DNA from 4 places in the Hahella sp. KA22 genome. Region 2 is predicted to be linked to each of the others. Evidence: predicted binding sites of a transcription regulator. Region 2 holds the regulator's gene; each other region holds the start of a gene.

Region 1 (3,125 bases), 2.3 Mb from region 2:
GCGTCTTCATTCAGGGCTTTGGCGCCGGGGGCGGTGATAGAGCCGTGGTGAACGATCAGAGGCATGTTTGGCTCATGTTGGTTCAGCTCACATCGATCATATGCACGGTGCCGTCAGGCATGACTTCCGCAATCTGTCCGCTGGGCTCGTCCAGGAACCAGCAGGCGACGAACACCACTGCTGCAGAGGCGGCGATCACCTGAAAGAAGGTGCTGTAATCGACGAATGACAATACGGTCAGATAGGCTACACCGCCCACGTTACCGTAAGCGCCGGCCATACCTGCGATTTGGCCGGTCATGCGACGTTTCACCAAGGGTACGATGGCGAATACCGCGCCTTCGCCCGCCTGTACGAAGAAAGAGCAGCACATGGTGGCGGCTACCGCGAGAGGCAACCACCAGCCGCCGTCGATCATGCTGAGCACGAAGTAGCCGCCGGCAAGACCGCCGATCAGCAGCATCAGGCTTTTGCGACGGCCGATTTTATCGCTGAAGTGTCCCCCGGTGGGACGCGCCACCAGGTTCATGAAGGCGAATCCGGAGGCCAGCAGACCTGCTTTAACCGGGTCCAGACCATCGAAAGTCTCCAGGAAGAACAGCGGCAGCATGGACACCACCGCGAGTTCTGAACCAAAGGTTACGAAGTAAGCCAGATCCAGCAGCGCCACTTGTTTGAACTTATAGCGCTCATATTCCGGCGCGCCGTGGGTCAGGTTTTCCTTGTTGACCTTCCAGATCTGGCTGGTCTGGAACAGGAACAGTATCACCAGGGCTATCCACAGAATGTACATGGTGTTGTCGGTGAGCAGGGCGACGCCGGTGGGAGACAGCTTCCAGGCCAGCACCGCCAGCGCCAGATACATGGGCACGTTCATCACCAGATAGAAGATAAAGTCGCCTTTGCTGGTGACCTCCAGGCCGCCGGATTTTTTCGGTTTGAAGTAGGTTGAACCTTTAGGCGTGTTGCGGGCCACTTTGTAGTAAATGATGCCGTAGAGAAAAGTGAAGACGCCGGTCAGGCCCAGCGCATAGCGCCAGCCGTCATCGCCGCCGAACAGCAGGGCCAGGGTGGGTAGCGTCATGGCGCCGGCGGCGGAACCAAAGTTGCCCCAGCCGCCGTAGATGCCTTCGGCGATGCCGACCTGCTTGGCCGGAAACCACTCGCCCACCATGCGAATGCCGATTACGAAGCCTGCGCCGACGAAGCCAAGCAGGAACCGGAACAAGGCCAGAGACTCATAGGTGTCCGCCATGGCGAAACCGGCGCAGACAAATGAAGAGGACATCAGCAAGCCGCTATAAACCAATCGTGGACCGTATTTGTCGACCAGAATGCCGATCAGAATCCGCGCAGGAATCGTCAATGCGACGTTTAGAATCAGCAGGGCTTTAACCTGTTGGCTGCTAAGATCCAGCGCTTCCTTAATGAACACCATCAAAGGCGCATGGCTGAACCACACTACAAAGGTCAGAAAGAACGCAAACCACGTGACATGGAGCGTCTTTATCTTGCCGTCGCTGAAGTTGAATAAATTGAGTTTGCTGTCGGTACTCATACATCTCCCCTTCGCATAGGGTTGGAAAAGACATGGGAAAGCAGTGGCTTTCGTTAGGGACCATGGATGACTGCAATATTTCACCTGTCCGATCTAATCGAATTGATCAGTATCAAATTGCTTTAGTGGCTGATTCGCTCGCGAACAGGGGCTCTACCTCGAAAGAGGTAGCGGCTGCGGACCCATTGATTGCGGTGTTGAGGGCGGGTTCAGAGAAGTATTACCTACAAGTGGGTAGATAAACGTCAGTGTGCAGAGAAGCGTGGCTTATTTGGGTAAGAAGGGACTTCTTGATGTGTTTAACCAGTATTCTTGCAACAGAGGCCGATAAAACTCGGCGCATACTGCTGCATGGGGAAAAACACCAATGCTCTATACCGAAAAACTGGGACAACGCGCGCTCGTCGCGGCGACATTGGCGTTCGCCGCCAACTTTTCGGTGTGGACGCTGTATGCGGTGCTGGGGTTGCGCATTCGAGAGCAGCTTGACCTCAGCATTATCCAGTTCGGATTGTTGCTGGCGGCGCCGATGTTCAGCGGCGCGCTGCTGCGCTTTCCCGCAGGCGTGTTAAGCGAGGTGATGTCCTGTCGTAAGTTGTTTGTCTGGCAGATGGCGTTGCTGCCGCCAGTGCTGTTTATATTGCCGTGGATCAGTAGCTATCGAGGATATCTGCTGGCGGGATTGTGGTTGGGCGTCTCCGGCGTGTCTTTTACGATCGGCATACGCTATGTCACCGCCTGGTTTGAAAGTCGCAGCCAGGGCTTCGCCATGGGAGTATTCGGCGCAGGCAACGCCGGCGCAGCGGTGACGCTGGCGCTGGCTCCGGTCATCGAACGGGTATGGAGCGCCGAGTTTATCGGGCCAGCCTATGGTGTGGGGATGCTGGTCATCCTGGTGCTGTTCTGGGCGCTGGCGCCTGAGGACACTCGCTATATGCAAACCCGGCGGCGGGTGGATCTGGCGTATCATCTGCAGCCGCTGAAAGAGCCTCAGGTGTGGCGTTTCAGCCTGTATTACTACTTCGTATTCGGCAGCTTCCTGGCGTTGTTGATGTGGTTGCCGCACTACTACGTCAATGCATATGGGCTGTCGTTACAGAACGCCATGCTGTTGACGCTGCTGTTCGTCACCACCTCCAGCATGGTGCGGGCGCTGGGAGGCTGGTTCGCAGACCGGTATGGGGGCAGGGCGGTGAACTGGAGCGTGTTCTGGATATGCCTGGTGTGCCTGTTCTTTCTGAGTTATCCCCCCACCAGCATGACCATTCATGGGGTTGATCGGGATGTGCAGCTGGAAATTCGCGTCAACGTGTGGGTATTTACTCTACTGATGCTGATTATCGGCGTGGCGCAGGGCTTCGGCCGTGCTTCCGTCTACAAAATCATCCACGACTACTTCCCAGACCATATGGGCAGCGTCGGCGGAACCGTCGCCACACTCGGCGCCGCAGGCGGTTTTACCTTACCCATCGCCTTCGCCCTGGCGGTGGAAGCGCTAGGCGTCCACTCCGCGAGTTTCATGGTTCTCTACGGCGTACTGGCCGCCTGCATGGTGGCCATGTACGCA
Region 2 (3,125 bases):
GATCCACTTGCCAACAAGTGTGACAGCAGGCGCGCGCGCCAAATCGCTGACAATGATAGTCAAACGCGCGCAGATGTTTTCTTACCTGGTTGGAGACCCAATATGCCAGTTGGAAAGGTTGTCGAACAAGCGATACAAAATGGGGGTAATGATAGCTGGGTTTATTTGCTCAACTCCCCCCCTAAAGAGTTCTCCAGTGAAAACTGGAGCGCCCTGGACGAGGGAGCCTATGACGCGGACTATCGCAACAGCTCTCTGGCTCGATATTATGAAGGCGGGTTCGCATTGAGCGTTCAGGCGCCCTGCTTTAATACACTTGTCAGCGCGGAAAATTACACCCGCAGACTCCCATCTATGAATGCAAATTTGCAAAAGTACATCGACTATGTCGTGAAAGAAGTGAGACTACTCAAGCAAAGCCTCCCCGTCGGCAGTCAGGTTAAGTACCTGCATTGGTTCGGCGATCTGGTTCGCCAGCTCACTCCCGCAGCGCAGACGCAGGTGATGTACTATTTAGGTCGGGAGTTCAAACTGAGCTTCGGCGCCGACGCACGCCATGTCATTGAATTGGACGCTCGCCCTGAGTCCGAGGAAGCGCTAGCCCTGATCAAAGGATTGGGCTTCAATATCATCTGCATCAATGATCCCGGCGAATACGCACAGTCCTTCCCTATTGAGAACCTTAAGGATTGGCTGCAGACCATTCGGGCATTCGACTTCAAAGCCGTTTACCTGCGCCTGAAAGTGACTCCTGCGACCGTCGCCGCACTATCCGAGCATCTTGAAGAAATTCTGACAGAGAGACCGCAAGGCATCCTACTTTCCAGCCATAAAACGGAATTCGCCAGCACATCAGGCCTGGAAGCCGCGCAAAAAGATTTCAAGCGACGCATTAAGTCCGCATCGTTTATCCCGATCACGCAGGACTTTTTCGCACTACCCTGGACAGGCTTGATTAGCCAAGGAGTCAGTTGCCTGCATGGCGTTGGGCTGGGCGCTTTTTCTTACACGCCCCACTATCAATTGCGCAACGCCACACAGTTGGACGACTACTACAAGACCCTGGATAACAGCGAGCTTCCAGCAAGAGCAATTCGCTACACTCAAACCCAGTTGTAACAAAAGGTGAAAACAATGTAAAAACAAAGGCGAGCGTAGGTTTCCCTGTAAATTTCCCATCGTAGGGATTTGCTTTTAAATAGCTATTGGCTATCCTAGAAGCCTCTTTAAGCAGTTTCACTCATCCAGCCACGAGGCAACCGATGGAAAGCAAGCATATAGCAACCTCCTCTCCTTTTAGCTTACACAGAGGCTGCCACGAATGTAATTTGAGCAAGCTTTGCATTCCTATCGCGGTTGGGGCTGAAGATATTGATCGTCTGGAAGAAATCATTCGTCAGGGCAAAATGCTCAATCGCGGCGAATATATCTTTGAGCAACACACCCCATTCCGCTCGTGCTTCGCAGTTCGTAGCGGCGCGATCAAAACATTCACCGTATCTGAGGAAGGCGAGGAACAGGTCACTGGCTTTTATCTGCCTGGCGAGATTATCGGCCTGGACAGCGTTAGCATGGAAAAATATTCCTGCTCCGCCGTCGCCCTTGAGCGCACCAGCGTATGCGAAATTCCTCTGGAAAAGTTTGAAGACCTTGCTTCGGACATCCCCAGCCTGCAACACCACTTTTTCTCATTAATGAGCAAAGAGATTCAGGAAAGCAGGCAGCTCACGATGCTACTAAGCAAAAATTCAGCGGAAGAGCGTATAGCCTCTCTGTTATTATCCCTGTCGACCCGCTTCAGTCGTCGTCGCCTGTCCGGCACAAACTTCAGACTTCCTATGCCTCGCAGCGATATCGGCAACTATTTAGGCTTGGCCGTCGAAACTGTCAGCCGGGTCATTACCCGCTTCCAGAACAACGGCATTATAAAAGTTCAAGGAAGGGAAGTTCAGATATTGCAATTGGACGAACTACAGAAAATTCTTCGCCACGACACCAAGTGCCTGGAGCAGCAGAAGGAATCAGCCCTTAACGCTCGTTAACGGGTCTCTTCCAGGCAGTTTTCAGCCGCTTTTACACCGCCACGCTGCTGGCATTGTTCAATCAACGCCGGCAGATAGCGGCGCCAGGGAAGCTGCTTAACGCCAAAGGTGTTGCGCAGCTTGATACACCCCAACGCGCCATTCGCCGGAAGCGCCACCCCCGGTAATACATCAGCGCCCTTTTTCTCGATCAGGGCCTGCAACATCTCTTCCTGCCCAAACGCCTGCAGCACAATCGCCTTCAGCAACTCATAGTGGGTGACAGCTTCAGCGCCAGCATAGTGGTAAACACCCCACACAGAGATATTACAACTCAACTGCTTAATAACCGCGTCTACAACTCTCGCCACATCATCCACCGCCACGGGAGTCAGCTGCATATCGGTGCTGGCGTTCAGACGCTTTCCTGAAGACAGCGCAGAAAGCATGGTCTGCAACCAGCCTTGGGCGCCCGCCTCCAGCAACCACCCGACCCTCAAGATCAGATGCTTGCTATAGTTTTCCTGAAGCCATTGTTCGCTCTGCAGTTTAGTCCGCCCATACACTGAAAGAGGACGTCCTTTGTTGGCGGAAATATAGGGATTCTTTTTGACGCCATCAAAAACAAGATGGCTGGAGAGGTGAATAATCGGCGCCTTCCATAAAGCCGCCACTTCCGCCACCGCCTCGCAAGCGGACACATTAACCTGATAGGCCAAATCCGGATGCTGCTCCGCTTTAAATAAGTCGCCCATCTCCGCAGCATGAACAACAAAATCCGCAGAGGGCATCGCTCTCATTGCTCGCACGATCGCATCATTGGTCATCAGAAACTGCTCGTAGGGAACGCCCTCCACCGCTATGCCGCTCTGCTGCAAACGCTGAGCTATAGCCTTACCTAATGGCGAATCGACTCCCGTCACACAAACAATCACTCATGTACCCCTTAAATGTATCTCGTAGCCTTTAGCGCCCCTGGAATGCGGACCGCCTGAAGATATTATGTTAACAATATTGGCTGCTTGAAGGGATTTTCGCAAACCCGATACCCCGGGCTTTATCCCCATTCTCCAGCTTAACGCTGCACCTTAAACCCCTTCCGAG
Region 3 (3,125 bases), 2.7 Mb from region 2:
TCGTAAAAGAAAAACAATGTAAAATTTATTAAAAATAATACAGTATAACGAATTATATACCCGCCTCTTTTTCCTCATTGAAATGCAACTTTTAGTTACATAAATGTGCATTAAACTCACTGTTACAAAACATATTGACACATATATTTGACAGGAAACGAACAACATCTATTGACTTCGTAAATTACTTATATGTCAAAAGCCATTTGGCGCTTGATTTTTGATCTAAATCCTTCAATATGCACGCCATTTTTAGCACTAGGTAAACTTTAATGCAGTCGTTCAGAAAGATTTGTTTCTTACTTGTCACACTTACCGCATTCGGCGCCGGCCTGGCTCACGCGGAAATATCGAGCATGGATCAGGCTCTGGACATCGCGGGTCAACAAAGAATGTTGAGTCAAAGAATCGTTAAAGCATATTTATTGATGGGTCAGGACATTCTTCCTGATAAATCTTCGATTCAATTACATGACAGTGTGGCGCAATTTGAATCCCAACTGGCCGACTTGGAAGGTTATTTGAAAGCAGGTGAAATGGCGCGGGATTTGAAATCCGTCCGCAAAGAGTGGACCGCTTTCCGTAAACTGGCCACCACCGCGCCCAACCAGGAAAACGCAGCAAAACTGATCCAGCAAAGCGAAGAGCTGTTGAGCCTGACCCAGGGCGTCACCAGCAACCTGGAAAAACAAGTCGCCAGCACGAAAGGCCGCTTGATCAATATTTCCAACGAACAAGGCATGCTGTCCCAGAAAATCGCCATGTACTACTCTGCAATGAGCTGGAACCTGGGCGTTTCCGACCTGGAAAACGATTTTAAAGCCGCCGTCAAAAAATACGATGCGGGCTTGAGCGAACTGCGTAAAGCGGACGCCAACAGCGAAGATATCAACAAGGCGCTGGATAAAGTGATTTCGCAGTGGTCATTCTCCCACTCTGGTTTCGAAAAAATGGACGGTCATGATTTCGTCCCCTTCGTTATCGCGACGACCACTGAAAGCATGCTGAAAAGCATGCGCAAGATTTCCGACATGTACGCAGGTCTGAAAAGCTAATCCGCAAGGATTGAACTCAAAAACTGAGTTTCTGTTTTATTCGTCTTCTTCGTTTAGTGCGGCGCAAGCCGCACTCTTTTTCCCGCTTACTCAGTCACTTCTCCCTCTCGCATTCAGCAGGCGCAGCTCATCGCTTCGAAGTTCTCAATTTCATCCCAAAACGCGATAGCTCCTATCTTTCCTATTGTTTCTAAACGCATTTTTCCAATCTCAAAAACAGCTCTTTGTCCATACCCACAAATTTCCAGTTCATTTGGCGCCTAACTTGCGCCAGATCAGCGATGCGTTAACTACCTACTCAGTTATCGCGCCGTAACCATCTGATATTTATAGGCTTTAACTTAGACTGCACCAGATTGAATCACATGAGGTAAACGTATATGCGCCATATAAGGAACTTTAGTCTGCTTGTTCTCTCCCTGCTCGCACTATCCTGGAGCCACATTGTTATCGCAGACATTACCGACCTGGACGAAGCCATCAACAAGGCAGGGCGCCAACGTATGTTGAGTCAGCGAATCGTGAAGTCCTATTTACTGATAGGTCAGGATATTCAACCGGATAAATCTTCAAGCCAGCTTACAGAGAGCGTCGCCTTATTCGAACAGCAATTAGGAGAACTGGAAGCCTACTCCAAGTCGCCGCAAATCTCGGGACAGCTCAAGTCCGTGCGCAAGGAGTGGACAGGATTTCGTCAATTAGCGACGGCTAAGCCCACGAAAGACAAGGCTATTGAGCTGATCAGCGCTGGAGAGCGCGTTCTCGCCCTCAGCAATAAAATCGTGCAGTCTCTGGAGCAACAGTCCGGCAATCCCAAGAACAAAATGATCAACCTCTCCGGCCGACAACGGATGCTATCCCAACGCATCGCGCTTTATTACTCCGCGTTGAGCTGGAATCTGGAGCAGGCGGATCTACAGAACAGCTTTACCCAGGCCGTGCAGGAATATGATCAGGCGCTACATGAACTGCGTCAGGCGAAAATCAACAACCAGGACATTAACGCCGCCCTGGACAAAGTGATTTCCCAATGGAGCTTCTCTCGCTCCGGGTTTCAGCTGATGCAGGGCCAGAACTTTGTGCCTTTCATCATCGCCACCACCACAGAGGGCATGCTGAAAAATATGGAGACCATTACGGGTCTTTACGAGAATCTGCAAAGCTAAATTCTTCCTTCTTTTCTTTGTTTCGGCGCAGCTCAACGCTGCGTCGTCTTACCCCGCCACATTGTCTAAACCTGAAATAACCAGTTTCCGAAAGGGCCGCAAATCGACATACTTGTCCCCGTCCCGCTATAGGCGTTTTGGCGCTATTAATCCGGCAGACAAATAGCTTCCTTCTATTTGTCTGCAACGACAGGGCCTGCACAGGTCAGGCCCTGTCTCCCGCGGCTTGTCGCCGCGCAGGCGCGTCCATGCGCCTGGTGATTAACATGCCAATATCATTGCCATGTTAATAATGTGAATATCTATCGATGCAATGCAGTCCCTAATTTCCATGAAAAATCTCAAGAAACGTATCGCTTTCGCCACGGGCGCATTAGTGCTGGGTCTCGCGGCAGTGTGGACCGCCGGTGGCGCGCTATCCGCCTCCGTCAATCACGCCCTTCCCTCGCCCCCCGCCTCTCTGAATGCGCAAGCGGTTAAGTTTGATGGCGTCAGCGGCTGGTATGCGCCCGCCGCCAGCCAGCAATGTGTGCTGCTTCTGCATGGCGTACGTTCCGATCGCACCAGCATGATCAGACGCGCTCTGTTCCTGCAGAAATCAGGATATTCTTCTTTGCTGATAGATCTTCAGGCCCATGGAGAAACCCCGGGGGAGCAAATCACCTTCGGCTACCGGGAGTCCGACAACGTCAAAGCCGCCGTCGCCTACTTACGCAAGCAACGTCAATGCGCCAAAGTCGCGATCATTGGCGTCTCTCTCGGCGGCGCGGCAAGCTTGCTGGGACAGTCGCCCGCCCCTGCGGACGCTTACGTTCTGGAAGCCGTTTACCCAAACATCGAACAAGCCGTCAGCAATCGTCTTTCTATGCGACTCGGCGCGCTGGGAGAATGGCTCACGCCATTG
Region 4 (3,125 bases), 2.4 Mb from region 2:
GAAGTCATCGATGGCGATATTCTGAAACAGGTCGCCGACGCTATCGTCAGCCCCGCCAACAGCTTCGGTTACATGGACGGCGGTCTGGATCTCAAATACAGCCTGCACTTTGGCTGGGAACTGGAAGCGAAAGTACGTCAGGCGCTGGAGTCTGAATACTTCGGTGAGATCCCCGTTGGACAGGCGATCGTCGTCGAAACTGATCATCAAAGCATTCCTTTCCTCATTTCCGCTCCCACCATGCGCGTTCCTATGGACGTTTCGCAAACCGCTAATGCGTATTTGGCCTTCAAGGCGGTGCTGCAAGCGGTGATTCGTCACAATCGGATGAATGAACAGGGCGGCCGCCAGATTCGCTCAATCTTGTGTCCTGGTCTGGGAACTGGCGAAGGATGCATGCCGGCGCATCGATGCGCGGCGCAAATGCGTAGGGCCTATGAGGTGTGCGTTAAGGGGCGGTATGAAACTCAGGGTGGGCTTGCGGCGGCGGTGAAAGACCATATGGCGCTGCTGGAGTAGGTGCTTCGCCAGGCGCTCTGAAAATGACAGCAACATGATGAATTTTTAATTGCGGGTTTGATGGCGTCCAGACGCTTGGACTTGTATTGTGCAGAGAGCTTATATTCAGCCATATCAAGGAGTTGTAACGTGGATAACCGCAATACCCAGTTCATCAGCGATCCCATTGCGTTTCTGAACAACAATACGATCAATCATCGCTGGTTCGATGAGCATATCCAAAGACGCAATAACAATCCGCAGAGCGTTTCCATGGCTGAAAGGGCCGCAGTGGACTTGTTGCCGTATACGAAAATGGGAAGTTTCGACTTGCAGCCCGCCGCGACGCCAGTGGGAGGCCGACGTCAATCGCGATTTGCGGTGATCCATGATCACCCTGCGAATGACAGCGCGTTGACGGGCTACTGGTGTCCCTATGTCAACGGCGCCGGGCTGCCGGGTTTTGTCGACGTGCCGCGACATAATCCGCAACATAGATTTGTGTTTACCGCAGCCATGAACGGTTGCGCCTTCTTCATTACCGAATCGCCTCTTGGCGGCGCTTACTTTCGCGTCTATCACCACCAGCATCCCGGCAATGCCGCGGTCAATAACCTGATCAGCGCCGTAACGCCAAATGTCATTTCGGTCTTCGACTTCAGTCAGTATGGCAATGACAATCTGCCGGGTCTTAATCTTCCAGTGGCGTTTAACTTTTTGTACTACCGCAACAGCGGCTGGGTGGTCGTCAGCCACGCTACCGCCATGGACGCCCATACGGGCGTCGTGCGCTTTGATCCCGCCAAGCCGACATTGGTGACGGACACCTTCGTGTAAATGAAAGTAATCGTTCTCCCGCAGACGTCAGGTTTGTGGGAGGGCTTTTAATGCTTTGATAAACATGGAATTATTTCTGGTTCGGGCGTTATAAAAGATTGCGCTCAGCGCAGAATTTTTTATCGATTAATCAACTAAAAATCAGTTGATCTCCATCAATATTCAACCTGACTCCATCACTTCAAAACACCTTGCAGCGCTAAACTGTTTCTGAGTCGGCGTTTCCATTTGGCGGCGCGTCGGCGACGCATTTATCCATGGAAAGAAAAGCGAGGAGGTCGATATGAATCTGAAGAAATGGTCTCCCTGGAACTGGCTGCACCAGGAAGGTAAAACAGCGAGTGAGGTCCCCGTCAGTTCACGTCAATCCAGTAACTATCCCATGGCGAGGTTCCGTCAGGAAATGGATCGCCTTTTCGATGACATGCTGCACTCCTTTAAATTCCCGGAACTGCCGGAATTCGGCCTGGGGCGGGAGTGGGCAGGTTTACTGAAACCTAACCTGGATATTTCCGAAGGCAAGGAGTCCTACAGTATCAGCGTCGAGCTGCCGGGCGTATCCAAAGAGGACGTGAAAGTCAGCCTGGATGGCCAACGGTTGACCATCAGCGGCGAAAAGAAGCATGAGTCGGAAGAAAAAAGAGAGGATTATCACTGCGTGGAGCGCAGCTACGGCAGCTTTATGCGTATCCTCACTCTGCCGGACAACGCTGACGGCGAGCGTTTACACGCCAACTTCAAGAACGGCGTATTAACGTTGAAGGTGCCCAAGGCCGGCGATGTGGCGGTGAAGGGCAGGGAAGTGGAAATCAAAGGCGATTAGCGCATTCTCGCCAGTGAATGCCTTCGGGGCGTTACGACGCCCCGGTTTGCAGGCATTCGTCTATCTGCGTCTTATGCAGCGTCTCTGAACGCTCCAGTAGCGACACCAGTTTGTCCAACCTTTCCCGGTGCGCGCGAATCAGGTCGGCGGCGGTGGTTTCTGCGGACATCAGCAGCTCACGCACGGCCTTGTCGATGATTTCCGCTGAGAACTCGCTGTGGTGGTGCGGTTGGGCCATTTCGCGGCCGAGGAAGGGATGTTCTTCACTGTCGCGCAGATCCACAGGACCCACTTCTTTCGACATGCCCCAACGACTGACCATGGCGCGGGCGAGCCCCGTCGCCTGATGAATGTCATCGTCAGCGCCGGTGCTGACGCTGCCCAGCAACTCACGCTCGGCGATGCGCCCCGCCAGCATTACGGCGAGCTTGTCGCGCAGATACTCTTCCGGGTAAGTGTGCCGCTCCTGCAAGGGCATTTGATGGGTGCCGCCCAAACTGCGTCCATGTGGGACGATAGAGACTTTATACAGCGGATCGGTATTGGGCAGGTAATAGGCGACCAGGGTGTGCCCGGACTCATGCACGGCGAGACGGTGTTTCTCATCCGGCGGAATAATCAGAGTGCGCTCCGCGCCCATGATGATCTTATCCCTGGCGATATCGAAATCCAGACTGTGTACGTGGTCTCGATTTTCCCGTGCGGCCTGAATGGCGGCTTCGTTTATCAGATTTTTCAGGTCTGCGCCGGAGAACCCCGGCGTTCCCGCCGCGACTTGGATGAGATTGACGTCGTCCGCCAAAGGAATGCGTTTGGCGTGAACCTTGAGGATCGCGACGCGACCTTCCTGATCCGGCAAGTCCAGGGTGACATGACGGTCGAAGCGGCCGGGGCGCATTAACGCTGGGTCCAGTACATCCGGACGATTGGTGGCGGCCAATACGATGACGGCGTCGTGCCCGGCGAA

What was found. Region 2 encodes FNR, which switches genes on or off when oxygen is low (the NO sensors DNR and NnrR bind a similar motif). Its sites were predicted from a motif close to TTGATNTANATCAA; they were not measured.
Region 1: a site for FNR is predicted at 1,661-1,674, ahead of EUZ85_RS14600 (nitrate/nitrite transporter). Genes of this name have one in related genera too.
Region 3: a site for FNR is predicted at 1,321-1,334, ahead of EUZ85_RS05975 (type IV pili methyl-accepting chemotaxis transducer N-terminal domain-containing protein). Genes of this name have one in related genera too.
Region 4: a site for FNR is predicted at 1,481-1,494, ahead of EUZ85_RS14375 (Hsp20/alpha crystallin family protein). Genes of this name have one in related genera too.

Annotation. Positions count from the first base shown of each region.
Region 1 is NZ_CP035490.1:3,266,029-3,269,153, forward strand. Features, by position in the region: gene EUZ85_RS14590 (bifunctional protein-serine/threonine kinase/phosphatase) at 1-65, opposite strand, end outside; gene EUZ85_RS14595 (NarK family nitrate/nitrite MFS transporter) at 83-1,558, opposite strand; gene EUZ85_RS14600 (nitrate/nitrite transporter) at 1,926-3,125, shown strand, end outside.
Region 2 is NZ_CP035490.1:5,601,762-5,604,886, forward strand. Features, by position in the region: gene EUZ85_RS24705 (hypothetical protein) at 103-1,119, shown strand; gene fnr (fumarate/nitrate reduction transcriptional regulator Fnr) at 1,263-2,042, shown strand; gene EUZ85_RS24715 (sugar nucleotide-binding protein) at 2,039-2,944, opposite strand; gene alr (alanine racemase) at 3,110-3,125, opposite strand, start outside.
Region 3 is NZ_CP035490.1:1,337,716-1,340,840, reverse strand. Features, by position in the region: gene EUZ85_RS05980 (type IV pili methyl-accepting chemotaxis transducer N-terminal domain-containing protein) at 357-1,055, shown strand; gene EUZ85_RS05975 (type IV pili methyl-accepting chemotaxis transducer N-terminal domain-containing protein) at 1,436-2,221, shown strand; gene EUZ85_RS05965 (alpha/beta hydrolase) at 2,553-3,125, shown strand, end outside.
Region 4 is NZ_CP035490.1:3,207,135-3,210,259, forward strand. Features, by position in the region: gene EUZ85_RS14365 (macro domain-containing protein) at 1-519, shown strand, start outside; gene EUZ85_RS14370 (hypothetical protein) at 649-1,335, shown strand; gene EUZ85_RS14375 (Hsp20/alpha crystallin family protein) at 1,619-2,158, shown strand; gene ftsH (ATP-dependent zinc metalloprotease FtsH) at 2,190-3,125, opposite strand, start outside.